DNA from 2 places in the Clostridium sp. JS66 genome. Region 1 is predicted to be linked to the other one. Evidence: riboswitches for the same ligand, from Rfam matches in the RefSeq annotation. Region 1 holds a riboswitch; the other holds the start of a gene.
What was found. Region 1 has a riboswitch for S-adenosylmethionine ahead of nifB (nitrogenase cofactor biosynthesis protein NifB). Riboswitches for the same ligand answer to the same signal wherever they lie in the genome.

Region 1 (11,617 bases):
TTTGTCCTAATAGAGCCAATGTAGTTATTAATGTAGAAGGAGGATTTGCTTCTTCTCATCAGATTATACATTTAGATGGTATGTGTAATGAATGTGGTAATTGTGGAGTTTTCTGTCCATATAAAGGAAATCCATATAAAGATAAGGTGACAGTTTTCTGGAATGAAAATGACTTTGAAAATAGTGATAACAAGGGCTTTTATATTGTTGATATTAAAAAAGGCATTTGTAAAGTTAGAAGAGAAGATGACAAAGTTGTCATGTACACCATTGGTGAGAAAGACATTGTCTCAAAAGAGATGGAATATGTAATTAGGAGCTGTATAGATAAATATAGTTACATGCTGTAATTTAACATTTAAAACAAATGGGGGGAAATATATGTTATTAATAGGAAATGGCAAGCTTATTACTAGAGATGATGCTAGACCCATTATTGATAATGGATGTATTGCTGTAAAGGAAAATAAAATTATTGAAATTGGTTCAACTGAAGCATTAAAGAAAAAATATAAAGATGCAAGGTTTATTGATGCAAAGAATAAGCTTATTATGCCAGGATTTATCAATACTCATATGCATTATTACAGCACTTTTGCCAGAGGGATGGCAAATGACAGTCCTCCAGCAAAAAATCTTATGGATATACTTACAGGACTATGGTGGAGACTTGACAAGGTATTAACTCCAGAGGACATATATTATAGTGCTATTGTACCAATGATTGATGAAGTTAAAAATGGTGTTACAACTGCTTTTGACCATCATGCAAGTGCTTATTCAGTTAAGGGAAGTTTGTTTAAAATAGCTGAAGCTGCAGAAAAGATAGGTATCCGCAGTAGTTTATGTTATGAAACTTCAGATAGAGATGGAGAAAAAATTGCTGATGAAGGTATTGCTGAAAATGTAGAATTCATTAAGTATTGCAATGATAAAAAAGACGACATGATTAAAGGTATGTTTGGACTTCATGCTTCTATGACGATTTCAGATAAAACCTTGGAAAAATGCATGGATGCTATTGAAAATTTAAATACTGGTTTTCATGTTCATACAGGAGAAGGTATACAGGATTTGCAGATTACCAAGGAAAGGTATGGAAAAGGTATTGTACAGAGATGGTATGATGCAGGAGCACTTTCAGATAAGACAATTTTAGTTCACTGTATTCATGTTTCAGATGAGGAAATGGACCTGATTAAAGAGAAAAATACAATAGTGGTTCACAATCCTGAATCCAATATGGGCAATGCTGTAGGTGTATCTCCTGTACTAAAAATGTACAAGAAGGGAATTTTATTGGGGCTTGGTACAGATGGTTATACTGCAGATATGATGGAATCTTACAAAGTAGGAAATATTATTCACAAACATGCTTTTGAAGATTCTACTGTAGCTTGGACTGAAATTCCACAGATGTTTTTCTATAATAATAGAGAGATTGTTGAAAGATTTATTGATGGAAAAATTGGAGTTATAAAAGAAGGAGCACTGGCAGATATAATTATTGTAGACTACAACTCACCTACACCAATAAACGAAAGCAATATTAATTCGCATTTATTATTTGGTATTAATGGACGTTGTGTAGATACAACCATTATAAATGGTGAAGTTATTATGGAAGATAGGAAACTTGTAGGCATTGATGAAGAAAGAATTATGGCAAGAAGCAGGGAACTGGCACAAGATCTGTGGAAGCGTTTTTAAATATAGTTAAAATGGGGGGAGTTTAAATGACGTTAGATTTAAATAAACAAAAAATATTGGAGATGGCAGAAAAATATAAAACTGAAATATCCAAGTTTTTAAGGGATATGGCTGCAATTCCAAGTGAAAGCTGCGGTGAGGAAAAAGTTATACTGAGAATAAAAGAGGAAATGGAAAAAGTAGGCTTTGACAAGGTAGAAATAGATCCAATGGGTAATGTACTTGGATATATAGGGCATGGTAAACACCTTATTGCCATGGATGCTCATATAGACACAGTAGGTATAGGGGATAGGAATCTGTGGAAATATGATCCTTATGAAGGCTATGAGGATGATGAAGTGATTTTAGGAAGAGGTGTATCAGATCAGGAAGGTGGAATGGCTTCCATGGTCTATGCAGGTAAGATAATTAAAGAGCTTGGTCTTGAAGGAGATTATACATTAGTAGTAACAGGTACTATTCAAGAAGAAGATTGTGATGGACTTTGCTGGCAGTATATAATCAATGAAGACAAGGTGAGACCAGAATTTGTAGTTATCACAGAACCAACTTCATTGAATATATATAGAGGACATAGAGGAAGGATGGAAATAAAAGTTACAACTCACGGTGTTAGCTGCCATGGATCTGCACCAGAAAGAGGAGATAATGCAATTTTTAAAATGGCACCTATATTAAATGAATTAAAGGAATTAAATGAAAGGTTGATTGATGATAAGTTTTTAGGAAAAGGCACATTGACTGTATCTGAAATCTTTTTCTCATCACCTTCAAGATGTGCTGTAGCAGATGGATGCAGTATTTCCATTGACAGAAGGCTTACTGATGGTGAAAGCTGGGAATATGCAATTGAACAAATTAAAAATTTACAATCAGTTAAAGCTGCAGGAGCTGAGGTTGAAATGTACACTTATGAAAGACCTTCCTATACAGGATTAAAATATCCTACAGAATGTTTCTTCCCAACCTGGGTACTGCCTAAAGATCATAAAGTGTGCCAAAATGTTATAAGCTGTTATAAAGATTTGTTTAAGAGTGAACCAAAGGTAGATAAATGGACATTTTCTACAAATGCAGTTTCCATTATGGGAAGATATAAAATACCATGTATAGGTTTTGGACCAGGTCACGAAGACCAAGCTCATGCACCTAATGAAAAGACCTGGAAAGATGAATTGGTCAAATGTGCAGCAATGTATGCACTTATTCCATTATCTTATGTAACAGATTATGTAAATAAATAATTATGCGGAGGAATCACAATGGGATTTTGTAAACTGGTTATAGCATTAGGTGGAAATGCACTTCAAGAACCTAATACTCCAGCTACAGCTGAGGCACAACTGAAAGTGATAAAAAAAACTTGTGAATATATTGCAGATATAAGCTGTAAGGGGTATGAGCTTTTAATAGTTCATGGAAATGGTCCCCAAGTGGGAAGAATTTTACTTGCGTCTGAGGCTGCTAATAGTGTTACACCAGTTATGCCTCTTGATGTATGTAGTGCTATGAGTCAGGGATATATAGGATATCATATTCAGCAGTCACTGAGAAAGGCACTGGATAAGAGAAAAAAGAAAGTGCCAGTAGTAACTCTCATAACCCAGGCAGTAGTTGACAAAAATGATCTTGCATTTAAAAATCCAACCAAACCCATAGGCACTTTTTACAGTGAAGAAGAGGCGAAAAAGCTTAAAGAAGAAAAAGGTTATGTGATGAAAGAGGATTCTGGAAGAGGGTGGAGGAGAGTAGTAGCTTCACCTTTCCCAAAAAAGATAGTTGAACTTCCAGTAATTAAAGTGCTGTGGGATTCTACCATTTGCGTAGCAGCTGGAGGTGGCAGTATTCCTGTTGTTGAAAAAGAAGATGGATCATTAGAAGGTGTTGCAGCAGTTATAGACAAGGATCTTGCAGCTGAAAGACTTGCAGAAGATATGAATGCAGATATTTTTATGATATTAACAGAAGTTGAAAAGGTATCACTTAACTTTAAAAAAGCCAATCAAATTGATCTTGATCATATTACAGTGGCAGAGGCAGAAAAGTATATCGAAGAAGGTCACTTTGCTCCAGGGTCAATGCTTCCAAAGGTGAGAGCAGCACTTATGTTTGCAAAGGCAAACTCTTCCCACAAATCTATAATTACATCACTTTATAAAGGTGAAGATGCCTTAGAAGGTAAAACAGGGACAGTTATTACTTTAAATGGATAATGAAGTATACTTTAAGTTTTTTACTTAGAGGGAGGTTTTGCTCATGGGAATAGTACTTGAAGGTGGGAAAATTGTAACTGCTGTAGATTCTTATTGTTCGGATATAAGAATAGAAGGTGAAAAAGTTGTTTCAATAGGAAAAAGTTTAAAAAGATCTGGAGATGAAGTCATATCTGTAAAGGGATGCTATGTTTTACCTGGTGGTATAGATACTCATACCCACTTTGATCTGGAAAGTGGTTCTGTAGTAACTGCAGACAATTTTGAAACGGGGACAAAGGCAGCCTTGGTCGGAGGTACTACTACAATATTGGATTATGCAACACAAAACAAGGGAGAAACATTAAAAGAGGCTTTAAAAAAGCAGCACAAAAAGTCAGATGGACTTTGTTATTGTGATTATGGATTTCATATGGGCATTACAGATTGGAATGATGAAACCTGTTATGAAATGAAAGATATGATTGAAGAAGGAGTAACTTCATTTAAATTATACATGGCTTATAAGAATACACTTCAGGTAGATGACGGTGTAATATTTAAAGCTTTAAAAAGAAGTAAAGAACTAAAAGGAATTATAACTTTCCATTGTGAAAATGGTGATATTATAGAGGAGCTTATAAATGAAGCTAAATCAAAGGGAAATAAATCTCCTTATTATCATCCACGGACAAGACCGGCACAGGTTGAAAAAGAGGTAACTAAACAGTTACAGAAACTTTAGTAAAGGTTATAAAACTTTAAAAGTTTCTTATAACTAAGCCTCCCACATTCATAAAGAGTGTGGAGTGCATCCGGAAAGAATGCCAAAATCCTTTGAACTGCTGGAAGTTCCTAAAGCTTAACTAACTACAACGTAAGGATGAAATAAGCCTAAACGTGAAGGTGGCGAAAGCAGAAAAAATAGTTAAGATGGCATAGGGTTAAATCCTAAGTGCTGAAACAATGGATAATCAGCAACTAAGACTCGAATAGAGTAAAGTTCAACGACTATTCCGTAAAGGAAGTACACTACAAGCTATCGGTAGTGGAAGTGGAGGATGCCCAATTTATACTAAGTTAGTATAACGGGTAATGATATAGTCTACGCTCGTATCCGAAAGGTCGAGGCCACTAGCGTAAGCGAAATGGCATCATAGAAGCAGCGTTCTATGGTAAATATAATAAACTTTATAAATGTTCTTTGAAAACTTTATATAACTTTATAAAACATTACTCTTTTAAAGAAAATAAATGTAATCTTTTAAAATCATAATTAATCATCTCATATAATTTTGCTATATGGTCATAATAAAATTATGGAAGATGAGGTGAAAAATGATGATAAAGGCAATAAAAATAAGATTATTTCCTACCAAAGAACAAGAGATATTAATGTTCAAATCTTGTGGTGTAATGAGATTTGCTTATAATTGGGGCAGAGCTAGATGGGAGGAGCTATATAAGCAAGGTTTAGAACCTTCAAAAGGTAAGATAAGAAAAGAATTTAACAATACTATTAAAAAGCAAGAGGAATATAAATGGTTAAAAGAAGTTAGTGGTCAACTTACAGCACAGGCTTTTGATGATCTAAATAATGCGTATAAGAACTTTTTTAAAGGTTTAGCTAAATATCCTAGATTCAAAACCAAAAGAAAATCTAGAAAGTCCTTTTATGTTAGATATGATAGCATTTACTTAAAAAAAAGTGCTGTCAATATTGAAAAAATAGGCAAAGTAAAATATAAAACAAATTATGATATACCTATTTTACCTAACTATAATAATCCAAGATGTCATTTTGATGGTAAGTACTGGTATCTAACATTAGGATTTGAGCATGACGAAAATCAAGTTGAGCTTAATAAAGATTTATCTATTGGAATTGATTTGGGAGTATCTAATCTAGCTGTAGTAAATTGTATAGATAAGCCTATTAAAAACATTAATAAATGTACTAAGGTTAGGAAATTGAAAAAGAGATTAAAAAGATTACAAAAGCAAGTATCAAGAAAATATGAAGCAAATAGAATAAAAGATAGATTTAATAAAACAAATAATATTATTAAGCTAGAAAAAGTTATTAAATTTGTATATAGAAAGCTTAGTAATATCAGAGCTAATCATATACACCAAACTACTAATATGATAATAAAATTAAGGCCTTACAGAGTTGTGATGGAAGATTTAAATATTAGTGGTATGCTAAAAAACAAACATTTATCAAAAGCTATACAAGAACAAGGCTTTTATGAATTTATTAGACAAATGCAATATAAATGTAAGTTTAATGGAGTAGAGTTTATCCAAGTAGATAAATTTTATCCTAGCAGTAAAACTTGCTCTTGTTGTGGAAATGTTAAAAAAGATTTAAAACTTAAAGATAGAGTATATGTATGTGATATCTGTGGATTAGAAATAGATAGAGATAAAAACGCTTCAATAAATCTTGGTAACTACAAAATAGTATAAATGGTGATTTTGAAAAATTATACTATGTGTATCCTGCGTTGTGGGAGAATTTAAGTCCTGGGAGAGTTACACCAAACTAGAGTAGAATAAGAAACTATTCAAAATAGAACTCTGTGAATAGGAAAGGTTATTTAGTAATGAATAACATAAGTGAAATTTATAAAGTTATATAAGGTTTTTATATGCATTTATAAAGTTTATGCAACGGCAATTGTAAGGTTACTCAATATTGCAGAAATTCTAGATGTACTAGTGTATATTGTGCATTTAAGCACAAGAGAAGGATTATTAAGTATTTTAGATGCTAAAAAGAGAGGAATAAAGGTTTATGCAGAAACCTGTCCTCAATATTTGCTCTTAGATGATTCTTGCTATGGAGATAAAGATAGCAATAGTTTTGAAGGAGCAAAATATGTAATGTCACCTCCACTTAGGAAACCATATGACAATGATGCATTGTGGAAAGGAGTGTGTTATGGAGAGATAATGACTATAGGAACAGATCATTGTTCATTTAACTATAAAGGACAAAAAGAGGTTGGCAGGGATGATTTTAGCAAGATTCCAAATGGAGCTCCAGGGGTAGAGCATAGAATTGGACTAATGTATACTTACGGAGTATTAAAAAATAGAATAAGTATGAATGAAATGGTTGCACTTACTTCAACTAATGCAGCTAAATTATTTGGACTTTTCCCACAAAAAGGGACTATTGCAGTTGGCAGTGATGCTGATATTGTAGTGTGGAATCCTGATTTTTCTACATCTATTAGTGCTAAAAATCAAATGCAAAATGTAGATTATACACCTTATGAAGGCTTTGAGCAGCATGGAAGAGTGCTGCATGCCTTTTTAAGAGGAAACAAGGTCATATACAATGGAAAGCTTATTGAAGATAAGCCTATTGGAAAGTATTTATATAGGAAGACGTGGTGAACTAAAGCTATTGCTTTTTAGCAATAGCTTTTATATAAAGTGATTTTTAGGTTTAGAGGGAGTTTCTACATACTTAAAAATACATCACCTCTACAGAAAAACTGCAAAGGGGATGTATATTAGTTCTTAGTTAAGCCTGTTCAAGAGCTTGATTTAGATCATATATAAGATCATCTACACCTTCAACTCCAATTGAAAGTCTTATAAGATCAGGTGTAACTCCAGCAGCTTTTTGTTCTTCTTCTGTAAGTTCAGCATGAGTTGTACTTGAAGGATGAATTACAAGTGATTTTGCATCTGCTACATTTGCAAGCAATGAGAATAATTTTACGCTATTTATAAATTTCTTACCTGCTTCAAGTCCTCCTTTTATTCCAAATGTAAATATTGAACCTGCTCCTTTTGGCAAGTATTTTTTAGCTAAATCTTTATATGGACTTCCTTCTAATTCAGGATAGTTAATCCATGCAACTTTTGGATGTTTGCTTAGAAATTCGACAATTTTTCGTGTATTAGATACGTGTCTTTCAACTCTAAGTGAGAGAGATTCTAATCCTTGAAGAAAATAAAATGCACTTTGAGGACTTAAAGTTGCACCAGTATTTCTCAAAAGCTGTACTCTAGCCTTTAAAGCAAATGCAGGAGCACCTAGATCAGCATATACTAATCCATTATAACTTTTATCAGGTGTTGTAAAGTCAGGGAACTTTCCACTTGCTTTCCAATCAAAGTTTCCTCCATCAACTATAATTCCACCAATTGTAGTTCCATGTCCACCTATAAATTTAGTTGCAGAATGAACTACTACATCTGCACCATATTCTATTGGTCTCACAAGATATGGAGTACCAAAAGTATTGTCTATGATTAATGGTATTTTATTTTCGTGGGCAATATTTGCAACAGCTTCTATATCAAGAACATTTATTCTTGGATTTCCTATAGTTTCAGCGTAAACTGCTTTGGTTTTATCTGTAATTGCTTTTCTGAAGTTTTCAGGATCATCTGGATTTACAAATACAACTTTTATTCCAAGTTTCTTTAAAGTTACTCCAAATAATTCATAAGTTCCACCATATAATGTGCTTGCAGCAACTACTTCATCACCAGCACTTGCAACATTAAGTATTGAATATAAAATTGCTGCTAATCCTGAAGCTGTTGCAAGACCAGCAACTCCACCTTCTAGTTCAGCAACTCTCTTTTCAAATACATCTGTTGTAGGATTCATAATTCTTGAATATACATTTCCAGGCTCTTTTAATTGAAATAGATTTGCAGCATGATCTGCATTTTTAAATACATAAGAACTTGTTTGATAAATTGGTACAGCTCTTGATCCTGTTGTTGGATCTGGCTCCTGACCTGCATGTACTTGTAATGTTTCAAAGGATAATTTTCTTTCTTCACTCATTTTTTGTTCCTCCTAAATATTAAATATATTTAAAAACGAAACTTCCATAACCTGGCAAAATAAAAAATCTTCTCGTAAGATAAGTTACAAGAAGATTTTTCTTCATGCTTCTCATCTTTCAGGTTTTACCTGCTGGAATTAACACCATACATTCAAATGAAAAATGCTGGTTGTCGGGCTTCACAGGGCCAGTCCCTCCGCCACTCTGGATAAGAAGTTCCGTATTTTATTTTAAACAATAATTCTCAAATTTACAATTAATTAGTATTGTTTGCTTTCGTTGTTACAAAGTATACAGCCTTTAAATTTTGTTGTCAATAGTTAATTTTAAAAAAATTTAGATAAATTTTTTTGTTGACAAAGAAATTGAAAAACTGTATTATGTGTATAAATCAAATAAAAATTCTTATCAAGAGAGATGGAGGGACTGGCCCGATGAAATCCAACAACCTGAATAATTATTTTATTTAAGGTGTTAATTCCAGCAGGATTAACCTGGAAGATGAGAAACAAGAGAATTTAACTTTCTGTGTTTCTTACAGAAAGTTTTTTATTTTAAGCAATCAAATTAAGTTTAAATTTTTAACTTAACAATTGTGTATACTCTTTTGAACACTCATCTGATTTAAAAATATTATATTGATTTCTATTGATTGACTGGATAAACCAGAGGTCAAGTTTTACCTATCTACATAGATAGATAGGTGAAACTTGGCCTTTTCTAATTTGAATTGTTAATGGATTGAAATATAATTAATCAAGTTTTAGTTTTTAATTTTATTTAGAAAAGGAGAAAATAAGTATGAGTGTAAATGTGTTTGCAAGAACTATAGAAGAAAAAACATTTATGCATCCATGTTATAACTGCATTGCTCATAAATATGCAAGAATGCATATACCAGTAGCTCCTAAGTGTAATGTTAGTTGTAATTTTTGTAATAGAAAATATGATTGTGTAAATGAAACCAGACCTGGAGTAACAAGTGAAGTTTTAACACCTGAAGAGGCCAAAGATAAATTTAAAATAGTAAAGGACAAGGTTAGAAATTTAACTGTAGTTGGTATAGCAGGACCTGGTGATCCACTTGCAAATTTTTATGAAACAAAAAAATCTATAGAATTAATAAAAAATGAATCAAAAGATATTACATTTTGTCTTTCAACTAATGGTTTAATGCTTCCTTTTTACGTAGATAAATTGATAGAATTAGGGGTCACACATTTAACTATAACCATAAATGCAGTTAATCCTAAAATAGGTGGGGAAATATACAAATTTGTAAACTACTTGGGAGATGTATTTGTTGGAGAAGAAGCAGGAAGGGTGTTATTGAGCAATCAATTATCAGGACTTAAATATGCTGCACAAAAGGGAATAGTATGTAAAGTTAACATAGTTATGATAAAAGGAATCAATGATATTCATGTTCCTGAAATAGTAAGGAAAGTTAAAGAATGTGGAGCATATATGGCAAATATTATGCCTCTGATACCTGTTAAAGGAAGTGCATTTGAAAATAACCCTACAGTAACCGAAGTTGAATTGAATGACATGAGAAAAAGCTGCGATTCAATATTGAAACAGATGTATCATTGCAAGCAGTGTAGGGCAGATGCTATTGGAACTTTAAAGAATGATATATCAAGTCAATTTAGAGAAAACAATATTGCAAAGGAATCAAATGATAATGAAAATAAATTAGAAGATAAAGATGTAATTGAATTGAAACATCATAAGTACAGATTTGCCATTGCGAGCAAATCAGGTGTAAGTATTGATGAACATTTTGGGCATGCGTCAGAATTTTATATATACGACATGATAAATGATGAAATTAAATTTCGAGAGAAGAGAAAAGTAAATAAGTACTGTAATGGAGTATATGATTGTGGAGAACATGAGGACAAAATAGAAAATATAATAAAAAATGTAATTGATTGTAATGCTGTGCTTGTGGTCAGAGCAGGATTTGAGCCTATGGATAGGCTCTATGAGAAGGGAATAAGAGTATTTGAAATGTACCAGGAAATTAATAAAGGTATAAAAAAAGCTGTTGAATTACTTAAAAAAAATAAATAAATTCAAATTTAGGAGGAATATATTATGAGACAAATAGCTATTTATGGAAAAGGTGGAATAGGTAAATCTACAACTACACAAAATTTAACTGCAGGTTTATCTGAAATAGGAAAAAAGGTTATGGTAGTTGGATGTGATCCAAAGGCAGACTCTACAAGATTACTTTTAGGTGGACTTGCACAGAGAACAGTACTGGATACTTTAAGGGAAGAAGGAGAAGATGTAGATTTAAATTATATATTGAAAAAAGGCTTTAATGGAATAAAGTGCGTAGAATCAGGCGGACCTGAACCAGGTGTAGGATGCGCTGGAAGAGGTATTATAACATCTATAAACATGCTTGAAAGACTTGGCGCATATACTGAAGATTTGGATTATGTTTTTTATGATGTTTTAGGAGATGTTGTATGCGGTGGTTTTGCTATGCCAATTCGTGAAGGAAAGGCAAAAGAAATATATATAGTGGCTAGTGGAGAAATGATGGCACTCTATGCAGCAAATAATATATCAAAGGGAATAAAAAAATATGCCAATAAAGGTGGCGTTAGATTAGGTGGAATTATATGCAACAGCAGAAAAGTAGACAATGAAAGGGGAGTATTGGAGGCATTTGCAGAGGAATTAGGTACACAGCTTATTTATTTTGTACCAAGAGACAATGTAGTTCAAAGGGCAGAAATTAATAAACAAACTGTAATACAATTTGATTCTAAATCAAATCAGGCAAATGAATACAGATCACTAGCAGAGGCAATAGAAAAAAATAAGAACTTTGTAATTCCAAAACCTATGTCACAAAAAAGGTTGGAA
Region 2 (11,617 bases), 99 kb from region 1:
TTTTATAATGGGCTGAATAGTTGGAACTACTTGACTTACATTACCTGCATCTGTAGAACCTATACCTTTTTTAGGAATGTTATCTATATTTATTCCAAGTAATTTTAGATTTTCTGCAAATACTTCATCGAACTTTTCATTTATAATAAAGTTATCTACCTCATTTTGAAAAAAGCTTATATTAACTTTAGCGCCGGTACTTAAAGCTGCTCCTTCCGCAATATTTTTAACCTTTTCTGTAACTAGATCACAATTTTCTTTTGTAAATGCACGTATAAAAAACTTAGCCTTTGCATAATCTGGAACAATGTTTGGTGCACTTCCTCCATCTGTTATAATTCCATGTATCCTAACATCATCTGTTACATGCTGTCTTAAAGCATTTATTCCATTGAAAAGCTGAATTACCCCATCTAATGCATTTATACCATTTTCAGGAGCAGATGCAGCATGAGAAGCTTTGCCTATAAATTCAAATTGTATAGGATTATTAGCTAAAGAATATGGAGTTACAGAGTTTTCTCCTCCAGGATGAACCATTAAGCAAGCATCTACACCCTTAAATAATCCCTGTTTGACAAAGGTTGCCTTTGCACTTCCGTTTTCTCCACCTTCTTCAGCAGGCGTTCCAAACACTAAAACTTCCCCACCAATTTCATCTATATATCTAGATAAAGTAATAGCCGCTGCTGTACTAGCAGTTCCTATAATATTATGACCGCAACCATGTCCTAAATTGGGAAGAGCATCATATTCTGCTAAGAATCCTATAATAGGTCCAGAATTTTTACTGGATTTCTTCCTAGCTATGAAAGAAGTATGATGACCTGCTAATGCTTTTTCTACCTGAAACCCTTCTTTTTCTAAAGTATCTATAAGCAGTTCAGAAGCATAAACCTCCTCATTTCCTATTTCAGGATGTTCATGTATCTTATGGCTTATATCTATATAATTCTCTTTTCTATTTTCTAATTCATCAATTATATCTTGCTGAGTTTTTTTAATATTGTGTATATTCATATATAAATGCCCCCTTGTAGTGTAAGTAAACTTATCTATAAGCTTTGAATTGTTTATATTTTATTTAACGCCCTGTCAAATTCGGAAATTAAATCATCTACATTTTCTAATCCTATTGAAACTCTAATCAAACCCTTTGAAATATTGGCCTTTTTAAGTTCTTCATCATTTAATGCTCTATGAGAAGTTTTAACAGGATAGGAAACTGATGTAGTAACTCCTGCCAAACTTGGTACAAATTTTATTGTTTCAAGCTCTCTTATAAGATCGTAAGCTCCCTTTTCCCCATTTTTCAAATCAATACTGAGCATGCCCCCATATAAGTTACTATTGAAAATCTTATTTGCAATTTTATAAGAAGGTGAACTTATAAGTCCTGGATAATATACATTTGCAATTTTAGGGTGTTTTTCTAAAAACTCTGCTAATTTCAAAGCATTATTTGAATGCTGAATTATCCTAAGCTCTAATGTTCTCAAACTTCTTATTAAAAGCCATGCATCAAAAGGACTCATCATAGGTCCATATAATGCTCCTGTATTTTTCACCTTATTTATAGTCTCTTTATCTGAAACTACGGCTCCTCCTGTTACATCACTGTGGCCATTTAAATATTTTGTGGCACTGTAAACTACCACGTCCGCTCCTAATTTTAGTGGTTGGCATACCACAGCTGTAGCAAAAGTATTATCTACAATTAACTTTGCATTATGATTATGAGCTTTATTAGAAATATCATTTATATCAATAGCTTCCATCAATGGATTTGATATAGTTTCTACATATACTAATTTTGTATTTTGCTTAAAGTATTTTTCTACATCATCATTTATAATATCAACAAATGTAACCTCTACATTAAATTTATCTAATTCAACTTTAAGAAATTGATAAGTTCCTCCATATAATACATTTGAAGCTATTATATGATCTCCTGCTTTTACTTGTGAAATAATAGCCATAGTAATAGCAGCCATTCCTGAAGAAAATACTTGAGCATCTTCTCCTTCATCTATGTTTGCAATTATTTCCTGCAGTGCATCATGAACTGGGTTCCCATTTCTTGAATACACATACCCCTTAACTTCCCCTTCATATACTGCATCTAATGTTTCTACATCATCAAAAACAAATACTGAACTCATTGATATAGGTATGGACTTTGCTGAAGATACTGATGGTGGATTCTTTTCTCCTAAATGAGCAAGACTTGTTGCAAAACTTTTTTTCATATTACCTTTCCTCCAAACTTCTATTTATCAATAGTCATTTTTATACCATTATTATCATATGTAAATATTTTTAAAATCTCTTTAGCTATATAATTTATACTCACATAATATTAGCTCAAATCAATTTGAACCATAGCTTCTGCAGTGAATCCATCCACTATATTCTGACATATCCTTGTTTTCCTTAAGTACTTCTTTTTCCTTTAAATATTTATTGGCATCCATTCCATAAATTTTTCTATCTTCTCCAACAGGGCATACCTTTATACATACTCCACATGGATATTTATAAGCACCTTTAAGTTCAGCATGATATTTAGCACATTTTTCTTTATCCATTTTAAAAATAGAGCCTTCCTTTGAAATAAATGCTTCTGTTGGACAGCATTTTTTGCATATACTGCATTTAATACATAATTCCTCTTCACACATTTTATCTTCTGGAATAACAGCATCAGTTAAAACTGATACAAGCCTTACCCTTGGGCCAAACTCCTTTGTAAGTAAAGTGTGATTACATCCAATAGTACCAAGTCCAGCATATTTGCCTGCTAAAACATGAGAAAAAGCAGCTTCTGGCTTTTTAACAAGTACAGAAATATCACCATAGCAATCCCTTGGAAAGAAAAATGCTTTGTGTCCCTTCTTATTAAGATAATTTGCAAGCTTATATGCCATATCATCTAATAGCCGATTTGTAGTATTATACAATTCAGAATAAACAACTGAAGGAGTTGTTTCGAGCATAGGTAAAAATATTTGCAATCCTAAAACAATAACTATTTTAGTTCCAGGCCATATGTTTTCAGGGAAAAATTCTGGCTTAGTATCCTTAAATTCTTCCCATCTTTGGACAGGAGCAAATCCTATAAGATTTGCTCCCATTCTTTCTGCTTCCTCAATAATAGATACTTTTAGTTCATAACCTTCATTGTTATCAATCATATCAAAAACTCCTTAATAAACACTGACTTTTAAAACACAGGTACTTGAGCACCTTTATATGTTTCTTTTATAAACTGCTTTATATCATCGCTTTGATAAGCTTTAACTACTTTTTTATAAGCCTCATTATCCTTATCCTTTTCTCTAGCAGCTATTAAATTTATATAAGGCTTAGCTTTATCATTAGTAACGTCTTCTATAAGTATAGAATCTTTAACTGGATTAAATTTTGCATCTATTGCAACTCCGCTATTTATTATAGCTGCATCAACATCTTGAAGAGACCTTGGAATTTGAGTTGCTGCAAGCTCTACAAATTGAATATTTTTTGGATTTTCTGATATATCCTTAAGTGTTGGTAAATTTCCTACACCATCTTTTAATTTTATTAATCCTACACTTTGAAGTAAGTTTAGACCTCTACCTTCATTAGTTGCATCATTAGGAATAGCTATCTTACCACCATTTTTAATGTCCTTAACAGATTTTAAAGTTTTTGAATATACTGCAAGAGGTGCAAGCACAGTATCGCCTATAGCAGTTATTTGCAAATTATGTTCTTTTTTAAACTTATCTAAATAAGCATGATGTTGAAATGAATTTAAATCAATTTCTCCCTGAGCAAGTGCTAAGTTAGGACGTACATAATCTGAAAAACTAACTATCTGTAAATCAATATTGTCCTTTGCAACTTTTTCTTTAACTTTATCCCATATCTTATGATCATCGCCTGTTATACCTATCTTTACTACCTGTTTTTTATTAGAACTGCTTTCCTGTGAACTACTGCTTGCTCCACAACCTGATAAAAGTCCCAAAGATAATGTTATTGCTAAAAATATACCTGTAAATTTTTTCATGAATCTTCTTCCTCCTTTTAGTCGGAAACACTGAGTAGTTAATCCTACTCGCTTCCGCTCATGAACTACTCGTTAAAGTCCATTTAGGACTTTAACCTCTTGAAAATTAATGTGTTACTAATCTTGATAAAATATCTCCTAAAAATTGAATAATATTAACAATAATTAAAAGTACAATTATTGTAGCTACCATAATATCAGTTTCAAAATATTGATATCCATAGCGTATTGCAAAATCACCAAGTCCACCACCTCCAACAGTACCTGCCATAGCTGATAGTCCAATTAAACTTATAATGGTTATGGTCACAGCATGAATAATGCCTGGCAATCCTTCTTTTAACATTACTCTAAATATGATTTCTAAAGGACCTGAACCCATAGCCTGGGCAGCTTCAATTACTCCTTTATCTATATCAAGTAGTGCTGATTCAATTTGTCTTGCAAAGAAAGGGGTACATCCAAATATAAGTGGAACAAGAGCCCCTTTAGTACCTATGGTAGTACCTACTAAAAGTCTTGTAACTGGAATAATAGCTGCAAGAAGAATAATAAATGGTATAGATCTAAATATATTAATTATTTTTGCAAACACTCCATTAATAATTTTATTTTCTAATATATTTCCTTCCCTTGTAACTACCAATGTAACTCCTAAAATAACTCCAATAATTGCTGATATAATTCCTGAAATAGCAACCATATAGAAAGTTTCAAATAATGCTTTTATCATATCTGGATAGAGTTTTATTAAATTCGGTGCTATATTATTTAAATATTCATTCAATCTTATCGCCTCCATGAAATTTTTAGCACTTAATTACTGCTAATTTTTAATTTTTTATCATCTTTTTTAATATCTATTGTATCTACAGAAATATTATTTTCTTCTAAATATTTTATTGAACTTGCTATACCTTCATTAGATCCATTTAACTTTACTATCAAATTACCAATTGGAGTATTCTGGATGATTTCTATGTTCCCAAATAATATACTTGCATCTACCCTAAATTTCCTTGAAATTTTAGAAATGAACGCATGACCTGTTTTTTCTCCTGTAAATGATATTCTTACTACCTTCTCTCCTTCTGTAATTTCATTAAAAGCAAAATTTTCTTTTTTAAGAAAATCATAAATTTTTTCATAGTGAAATAATGAACCTATAAATCGTTTTGTTATATCTGCTTTTGGATTTGTAAATATGTCTATTACAGATCCTTGTTCTACTATTTGTCCTCCATCAATTACTGCTGCCTTCTGACAAATCTCCTTAACAACCTCCATTTGATGAGTTATAATCACTATAGTTAATTTTAGCTTTTCATTAATGTCCTTAAGTAATTTCAAAATTGCTCCAGTAGTTTGCGGATCTAAAGCTGAAGTTGCTTCATCACATAAAAGTACTTCGGGATCATTGGCTAAAGCTCTAGCAATACCTACTCTTTGTTTCTGTCCACCACTTAACTGTGAAGGATAAACATTAACTTTTTCTTCAAGTTCCACTAGTTTTAAAAGACTTAGTACTTTTTCTTTTATCTCTTGTTTACTCAATCCTTTACCCTTTAAAGGATAAGCTACATTTTCAAATACAGTTCTACTTCTCATAAGATTGAAATTTTGAAATATCATACCAATTTTTTCTCTGCTTTTCCTAAGTTCTTTTGTCGATAGCTGCATTAAGTTTTTCTCATTTACAATTACATCTCCTGAAGTAGGCTTTTCCAATAAATTTATACATCGAATCAAAGTACTTTTACCAGCTCCACTATATCCTATAATTCCATAAATTTCACCAGCTTTGATCTTAAGATTAATTTCTTTTAAAGCTTCCACCTCAACATTTCCATTTGTATAAATTTTTTTAATGTTTTTTAGCCATATCATTTTTGTCCCTCCCTAATTTATACTTGCTTAATTATTTAAAAAATAAAAAATCCTCTTCGAAGAAGAGGATTCCCATTATAAAAAATCGTACTAAAGTACATAAATTTTCTATACCATCTCATCTTCCAGAACAAAGTTCTGCTGGAATTAGCACCTTTACATGCTCACTGCATGTGGTTGCTGAAACTTCATAGGGCCAGTCCCTCAGTTTCTCTTGATAAGGTAAAAAATATTCACTTTTAAATTTATGTTTCTGTCTCAAACAATTAAGTATTTAATGATTTACATTATAATTATAATTTTCCATACTGTCAATACTTTTATAATTAAAATTTATACTTTTTTAATTGAATATATATAAAAACACTTTAAAAAAAGGTTAAATATAGCAATAATATATTTAATGATATTATTATAGCTGCTATTAATCCGCCTAAAATTTTAGTATATTTGCCATTAGCTAATTCACCCATTAAATCCTTACGATTTGATATATATAACATTTGAATAATTGGAAATGGAAGTATAAAACTTAAAGCAACTTGACTTAGCACAAGCACATACATTGGATTGATTCCCATAGCTATAATTACCATAGCTGGTGACATAGTTATAAGTCTTCTTAAGTTTATTGGAATACTTAAATTAACAAAACCTTTCATGATAGTCTGACCTGCTATAGTTCCTACTGCAGAAGAAGATAAACCTGATGCCAAAAGTGCAATTCCAAAAGCGCCACTTGAGAAAGCTCCTAATAAAGGCTGTAATGATTTATGTGCTTCTTCTATAGTACCAACTGCTATTCCATTTTTATAAAACACTGCAGCAGATACTATAACCATTGCAGCATTAACTATAAATGCAATATTCATGGCTACAAATATATCTATTTTTTCCATCTTAAGATGTTGTAATTTGTCTAAATTAGATGAACCTGATTTTCTATATTGAACTAAATGAGAATGCAGGTATATTACATGAGGCATGACTGTAGCTCCAAGCATACCAACAGCAATTAAAACTGCTTCATTATTAGGTAACATAGGAACTATGGTATGCACACCAACTTCAATCCAATCTGGTTTGGAAAGGAATAATTCTATGGTATAAGCTGTACAAATTACAGTTATCAATAAAGTTATAATAATTTCTATAACTCTTTGACCATATTTCTCCATATATACTATTGCAAAGGTTATTACTCCAGTTAAAAAGCCTGCATATATTAATGGGATTCTAAACAATAAATATAATCCTAAAGTTCCACCAAGAAACTCTGCTAAATCAGTTGCCATCGCTCCTAATTCAGCAACAATCCAAAAAATCCAATTCACAGATTTTGGAAAAACTTCAGCACACATTTCTGGAAGATTTTTTCCTGTTGCTATACCCAGTTTCGCAGACATAGTTTGTAGAAATATAGCCATTATATTACTAAACAGTATTACCCAAATGAGCTCATAATTGAATTTAGCTCCACCAGTTATATTGGTTGCAAAATTTCCTGGATCAATATATGCTACACTAATAACAAATGCAGGTCCTAGATATTTTAATAACTGTTTTATTTTAGTAAGCATTTTATTATTTTGAGCATCAATGACTGTTAGCTCGTTAGGAACAACATTTAACTCAATTGCACTTCTATCACTTCTCATCATTATACACCTCAGCTATTTATTTTATTTTCCTGATATAATATAATTTATTAGGGGCTAAGTATCTTAACCTAGCCTAAGTTTGTTTCAGTAATATAATTATGCATTGCATTTTAAGAATGTTACCTTATAAAGTAATTTTTTCTTATAATCAAACATATATATATAGTTTATAAGGAGTGATTAATTTGAAAATATACCTAACAAGGCATGGCGAAACAGAATGGAATAAAGAGCTTAGAATGCAGGGATGGAAAAATTCCAATCTTACAGAAAAAGGTATTGAAGATGCCAAAAGTCTTGGAAACCGTCTTAAAAATATAGATTTTGATTTAATTTATAGTAGTCCTTTAAAAAGAGCCTTAGATACGGCAAAGTACATTCGAGGAATGAAAAATACAAAAATAGTAATAAATGAAAATTTTAAAGAAATGAATTTTGGATTATGGGAAGGAATGAATGAAGAAGAATTAACAACACATTATCCAAAAGAATATAAAATTTTTCTCCAAAAACCACAACTATTTAAACCTTTTGGAGGTGAAACTTTTTTAGAACTTGTAAAAAGAATAGAAAATGGCTTATATGATGTTATTGATAATAATAACAGCGCTGACAATATACTAATTGTAGCTCATGCTGTTGTTATTAAGGCTATTATGAAAATAGTTAAAGGATATGGAATTGAAAAATTGTGGAGTCTTCCATTCATACGTGGTACAAGCATTACTGTTTTAGAAGTAGAAAATAGAAATATAAAAATTTTATTAGAGGGTGATACATCACATGTCCTCTAATGTACATAAAGTGTAAATTCTTTTATTTTAAATATAAATAGAATATAATATAATTATTAAAATAGAAGTTGAGGTGTTTTATAATGAAATTTAAATTTGATCATAACAATATTAATGTTTTAGACTTAGAAAAAAGTATTAAATTTTACAAAGAGGCTCTTGGACTAGAAGAAGTAAGAAGACATCATTCTTCAGATGGAAGCTTTACATTAGCATTTTTAAAGTCAAGTGAGGGAGACCATCAAATTGAGCTTACATGGCTTAAGGATAGAAAAGAGCCATATAATTTAGGAGATAATGAAATACATATGGCAGTAAGAACAGATGACTATGAAGCTGCTCATAAAAAGCATAAGGAAATGGGCTGTATATGCTATGAAAATGAAGAAATGGGACTTTATTTTATAGCAGATCCAGATGGATATTGGACTGAGATATTGGCTTTTAAGGCATCAGAAATTAAGTAGGTTAGTATCAAACAATCTCATGTAATTTTTACCATGGTAAAGCTGATTTAAGTGAGAGGCGGGATGTATTTTGAATAAATTAAAAATACATTATTTATACAATAGCGGATTTTGTGTAGAAACTCCAAATTGTATTTTTATATTTGATTATTATAACGATAAATGTACAGAAAATGAAAAATCACTAAAAAATGGGGTAATAAGTGAAGATTTGCTAAAAACTGAAAAAGCAATATATGTTTTTACATCTCATAGCCACTATGATCATTTCAATCCTTTAATATTTGACTTCACCAAATTTAATTCTAATGTAAAGTACATTTTAAGTAGTGATATAAAAAACATAAGAGAAGATGTAAATTCCTTTATTGTAAAAAAAGGCGAAACAATAAAAATAGACAATTTAATTATAAAAGTATATGGTTCTACAGATGAAGGTGTATCTTTTTTAGTAAATTTCAATGATTTTAATATATTCCATGCAGGAGATTTAAATTGGTGGCACTGGAAGGAAGATAGTTCTGAAGACAACAAACATGCTGAAAAATGGTTTAAAGAAGAAATAGATCTTATAAAAGGTGAAAAAATTGATATAGCATTTTTCCCAGTTGATGCAAGACAAGAAGAATTTTTCTATCTTGGTGGAAAATATTTTATAGAAAATCTGAAACCCCAAATTTTCATTCCTATGCATTTTAGAGAAGACTTTTGGGTAACACAAGAGTTCAAGACAATGATGAAGGAATTCTCTACAACAATTTACAATATACCATGTAGAGGATTTGAAATAGAAATTTAACCTTACAATTTAAGCATTATGCGACGTAAAGGTGCAGTGGAAGTTTGGATTTTAACTTTTATTCCGTGATATATGATAAGGGTGTCATCACGGCTAAATGTTTTAATTATTCTAAATCTCGAAATTTTTGAAAGTCTAAGAACTTTGTCAAACTCGGTTCCCTCAGACAGGACTAAAGTTCTAAGGCTTTCAAAAATTTTGAGCTAAGAATAATACTAAAACAATTTAGCTAATGTGATGACACCTTTATCATATATCACTGCATAAAAGTTAAAATTCAAACTAGCAACTTCAAGTGGATGTACATAATTACATTGCTATAAGTAATTTTAGTAAGCCACAATCATATTTATGACTATAATTTATAACGCTTAAAATTAAGGCGTAGCCTGATGTTGGACTAATATATTTAGTTTAATTCTATTCTGTGGAAATGTCTTAAAACAGACTTATTATTTTTGCAGGCTACGCCATAGGATATTATTAAAATGGCTGAAATAATAGTTACTACACAACTTTTTAGGTGGAGGGAGCTTTGAATATATGGTGTATAAAAGCTTTTGTGAGAATTTAGGAGGTCTTATGTCTAAAATTTAAAAAATCTCATAATTTGAATCAGGACGGGACATTTGAGCGGGTAGAGATTTTTTAAATTTTAAGCATTAGAGCTCCTTAATAAACGATTGGCTTTTATACACCATATATTCAATGCGGACTCCACCTAAAAATTTGTGTCGCAATATGCTATGCTTAAATTGTAAAAAATGCGTGAACAATTATTTTACTTATTTTTACTGATATCCTTGATTTTACAATACGGTAAACATTTACATGATCATTTTTTGTATATTTGTAAATTGTTGAAAAATTATTATTATTATATTATAATATCATATGTTGTTCAAATTTTTATTATGGAGATGAAATTTATGAAAGAAGAAATCGAATCACTTAGAGAAAACTTACATGAGTTACTAGAAATAGATAAATGCTTATGCTCAAATGAGATAGTAAAACTTAGTCAGGAATTGGACAAGCTCATTTATGCATATTATTCTTGCACTGCAGAGGTATAAATTATACTTGCAATTATTAGCACTAATATTAATAATTCATTATTAAAAGTTTTATAGATTAAATTTATTTTAATACATTATATATGTATTAATTTATTTTTTTCTGAACTTTTTTAACCTTCTCTCATAATCAAATTACATAACTTAAACAAAGATAATCTTATCAAATAGATTAATCATTAATAAACATAAGCTATACCTGCAGCAATTTCTTACAGGTACAGCTTATTATTACTAAATAAATTTAATTATGAGCTTTACAACCAAATAGTTTTGGGACAATTTCTCGTTTTCTACTCTCCTGCTAGACCACTGTCTTTAAACTGTTTTACAAACTTCTCACTTAACTTATTTGCCTTCTCCTTAAAGAATACTCCAAAGAATATAGAAATCAAAAAGAATATTAATAATAACATTACATTTTTAATTAACGCTTGTGGTAAAATTCCTCCCACAGCCTCTCTCATAGCTCCTATGGCATAAGTAAATGGAAGCATAGGATTTATATTTTGGAAAAAGTGAGGCATTAATTCTATCGGGAAAGTACCGCCAGAGGCTGAAACTTGTAATACCATTGCTACCATTGCTAATGCCTTACCTATATTTCTTAAAACGGATACCAAAGTATAGATAATCATAGTAAATACAATACTTGTATAGACACCTATCATTACATATACAATGGGAGACACAACATAGGTTTTTAAAAGGACTAGATTACCTATAGTTGTAACTAATGCCTGCATAATCGCAATAGTTACAAAAGTAAAATATCTTCCAAAAAATTGCTCTCTTGCACTAAGTTCTACACCATCTTCAAAACTTTTAACTTCTACAGATAATAGTGAAAGTAATATAAACGCCCCCACCCAAAGA

Region 2: another riboswitch for S-adenosylmethionine. It lies ahead of Q6H37_RS08405 (methionine ABC transporter ATP-binding protein); the one in region 1 lies ahead of nifB (nitrogenase cofactor biosynthesis protein NifB).

Annotation. Positions count from the first base shown of each region.
Region 1 covers NZ_CP131467.1:1,866,890-1,878,506, forward strand. Annotated here, with positions in the region: gene ygfK (putative selenate reductase subunit YgfK) at 1-350, shown strand, start outside; gene ssnA (putative aminohydrolase SsnA) at 382-1,710, shown strand; gene Q6H37_RS08785 (YgeY family selenium metabolism-linked hydrolase) at 1,737-2,957, shown strand; gene arcC (carbamate kinase) at 2,976-3,926, shown strand; gene Q6H37_RS08795 (amidohydrolase family protein) at 3,970-4,650, shown strand; gene Q6H37_RS08800 (transposase) at 5,247-6,377, shown strand; gene Q6H37_RS08805 (amidohydrolase family protein) at 6,528-7,313, shown strand; gene Q6H37_RS08810 (homocysteine synthase) at 7,444-8,727, opposite strand; SAM riboswitch class I at 8,836-8,943, opposite strand; SAM riboswitch class I at 9,131-9,236, shown strand; gene nifB (nitrogenase cofactor biosynthesis protein NifB) at 9,530-10,807, shown strand; gene nifH (nitrogenase iron protein) at 10,832-11,617, shown strand, end outside.
Region 2 covers NZ_CP131467.1:1,768,352-1,779,968, reverse strand. Annotated here, with positions in the region: gene Q6H37_RS08430 (M20 family metallopeptidase) at 1-1,020, opposite strand, end outside; gene Q6H37_RS08425 (PLP-dependent aspartate aminotransferase family protein) at 1,074-2,252, opposite strand; gene Q6H37_RS08420 (epoxyqueuosine reductase) at 2,373-3,197, opposite strand; gene Q6H37_RS08415 (MetQ/NlpA family ABC transporter substrate-binding protein) at 3,227-4,057, opposite strand; gene Q6H37_RS08410 (methionine ABC transporter permease) at 4,164-4,844, opposite strand; gene Q6H37_RS08405 (methionine ABC transporter ATP-binding protein) at 4,874-5,944, opposite strand; SAM riboswitch class I at 6,060-6,168, opposite strand; gene Q6H37_RS08400 (Nramp family divalent metal transporter) at 6,313-7,524, opposite strand; gene Q6H37_RS08395 (histidine phosphatase family protein) at 7,791-8,399, shown strand; gene Q6H37_RS08390 (VOC family protein) at 8,483-8,866, shown strand; gene Q6H37_RS08385 (MBL fold metallo-hydrolase) at 8,937-9,665, shown strand; gene Q6H37_RS08380 (aspartyl-phosphate phosphatase Spo0E family protein) at 10,595-10,741, shown strand; gene Q6H37_RS08375 (YhgE/Pip domain-containing protein) at 11,035-11,617, opposite strand, start outside.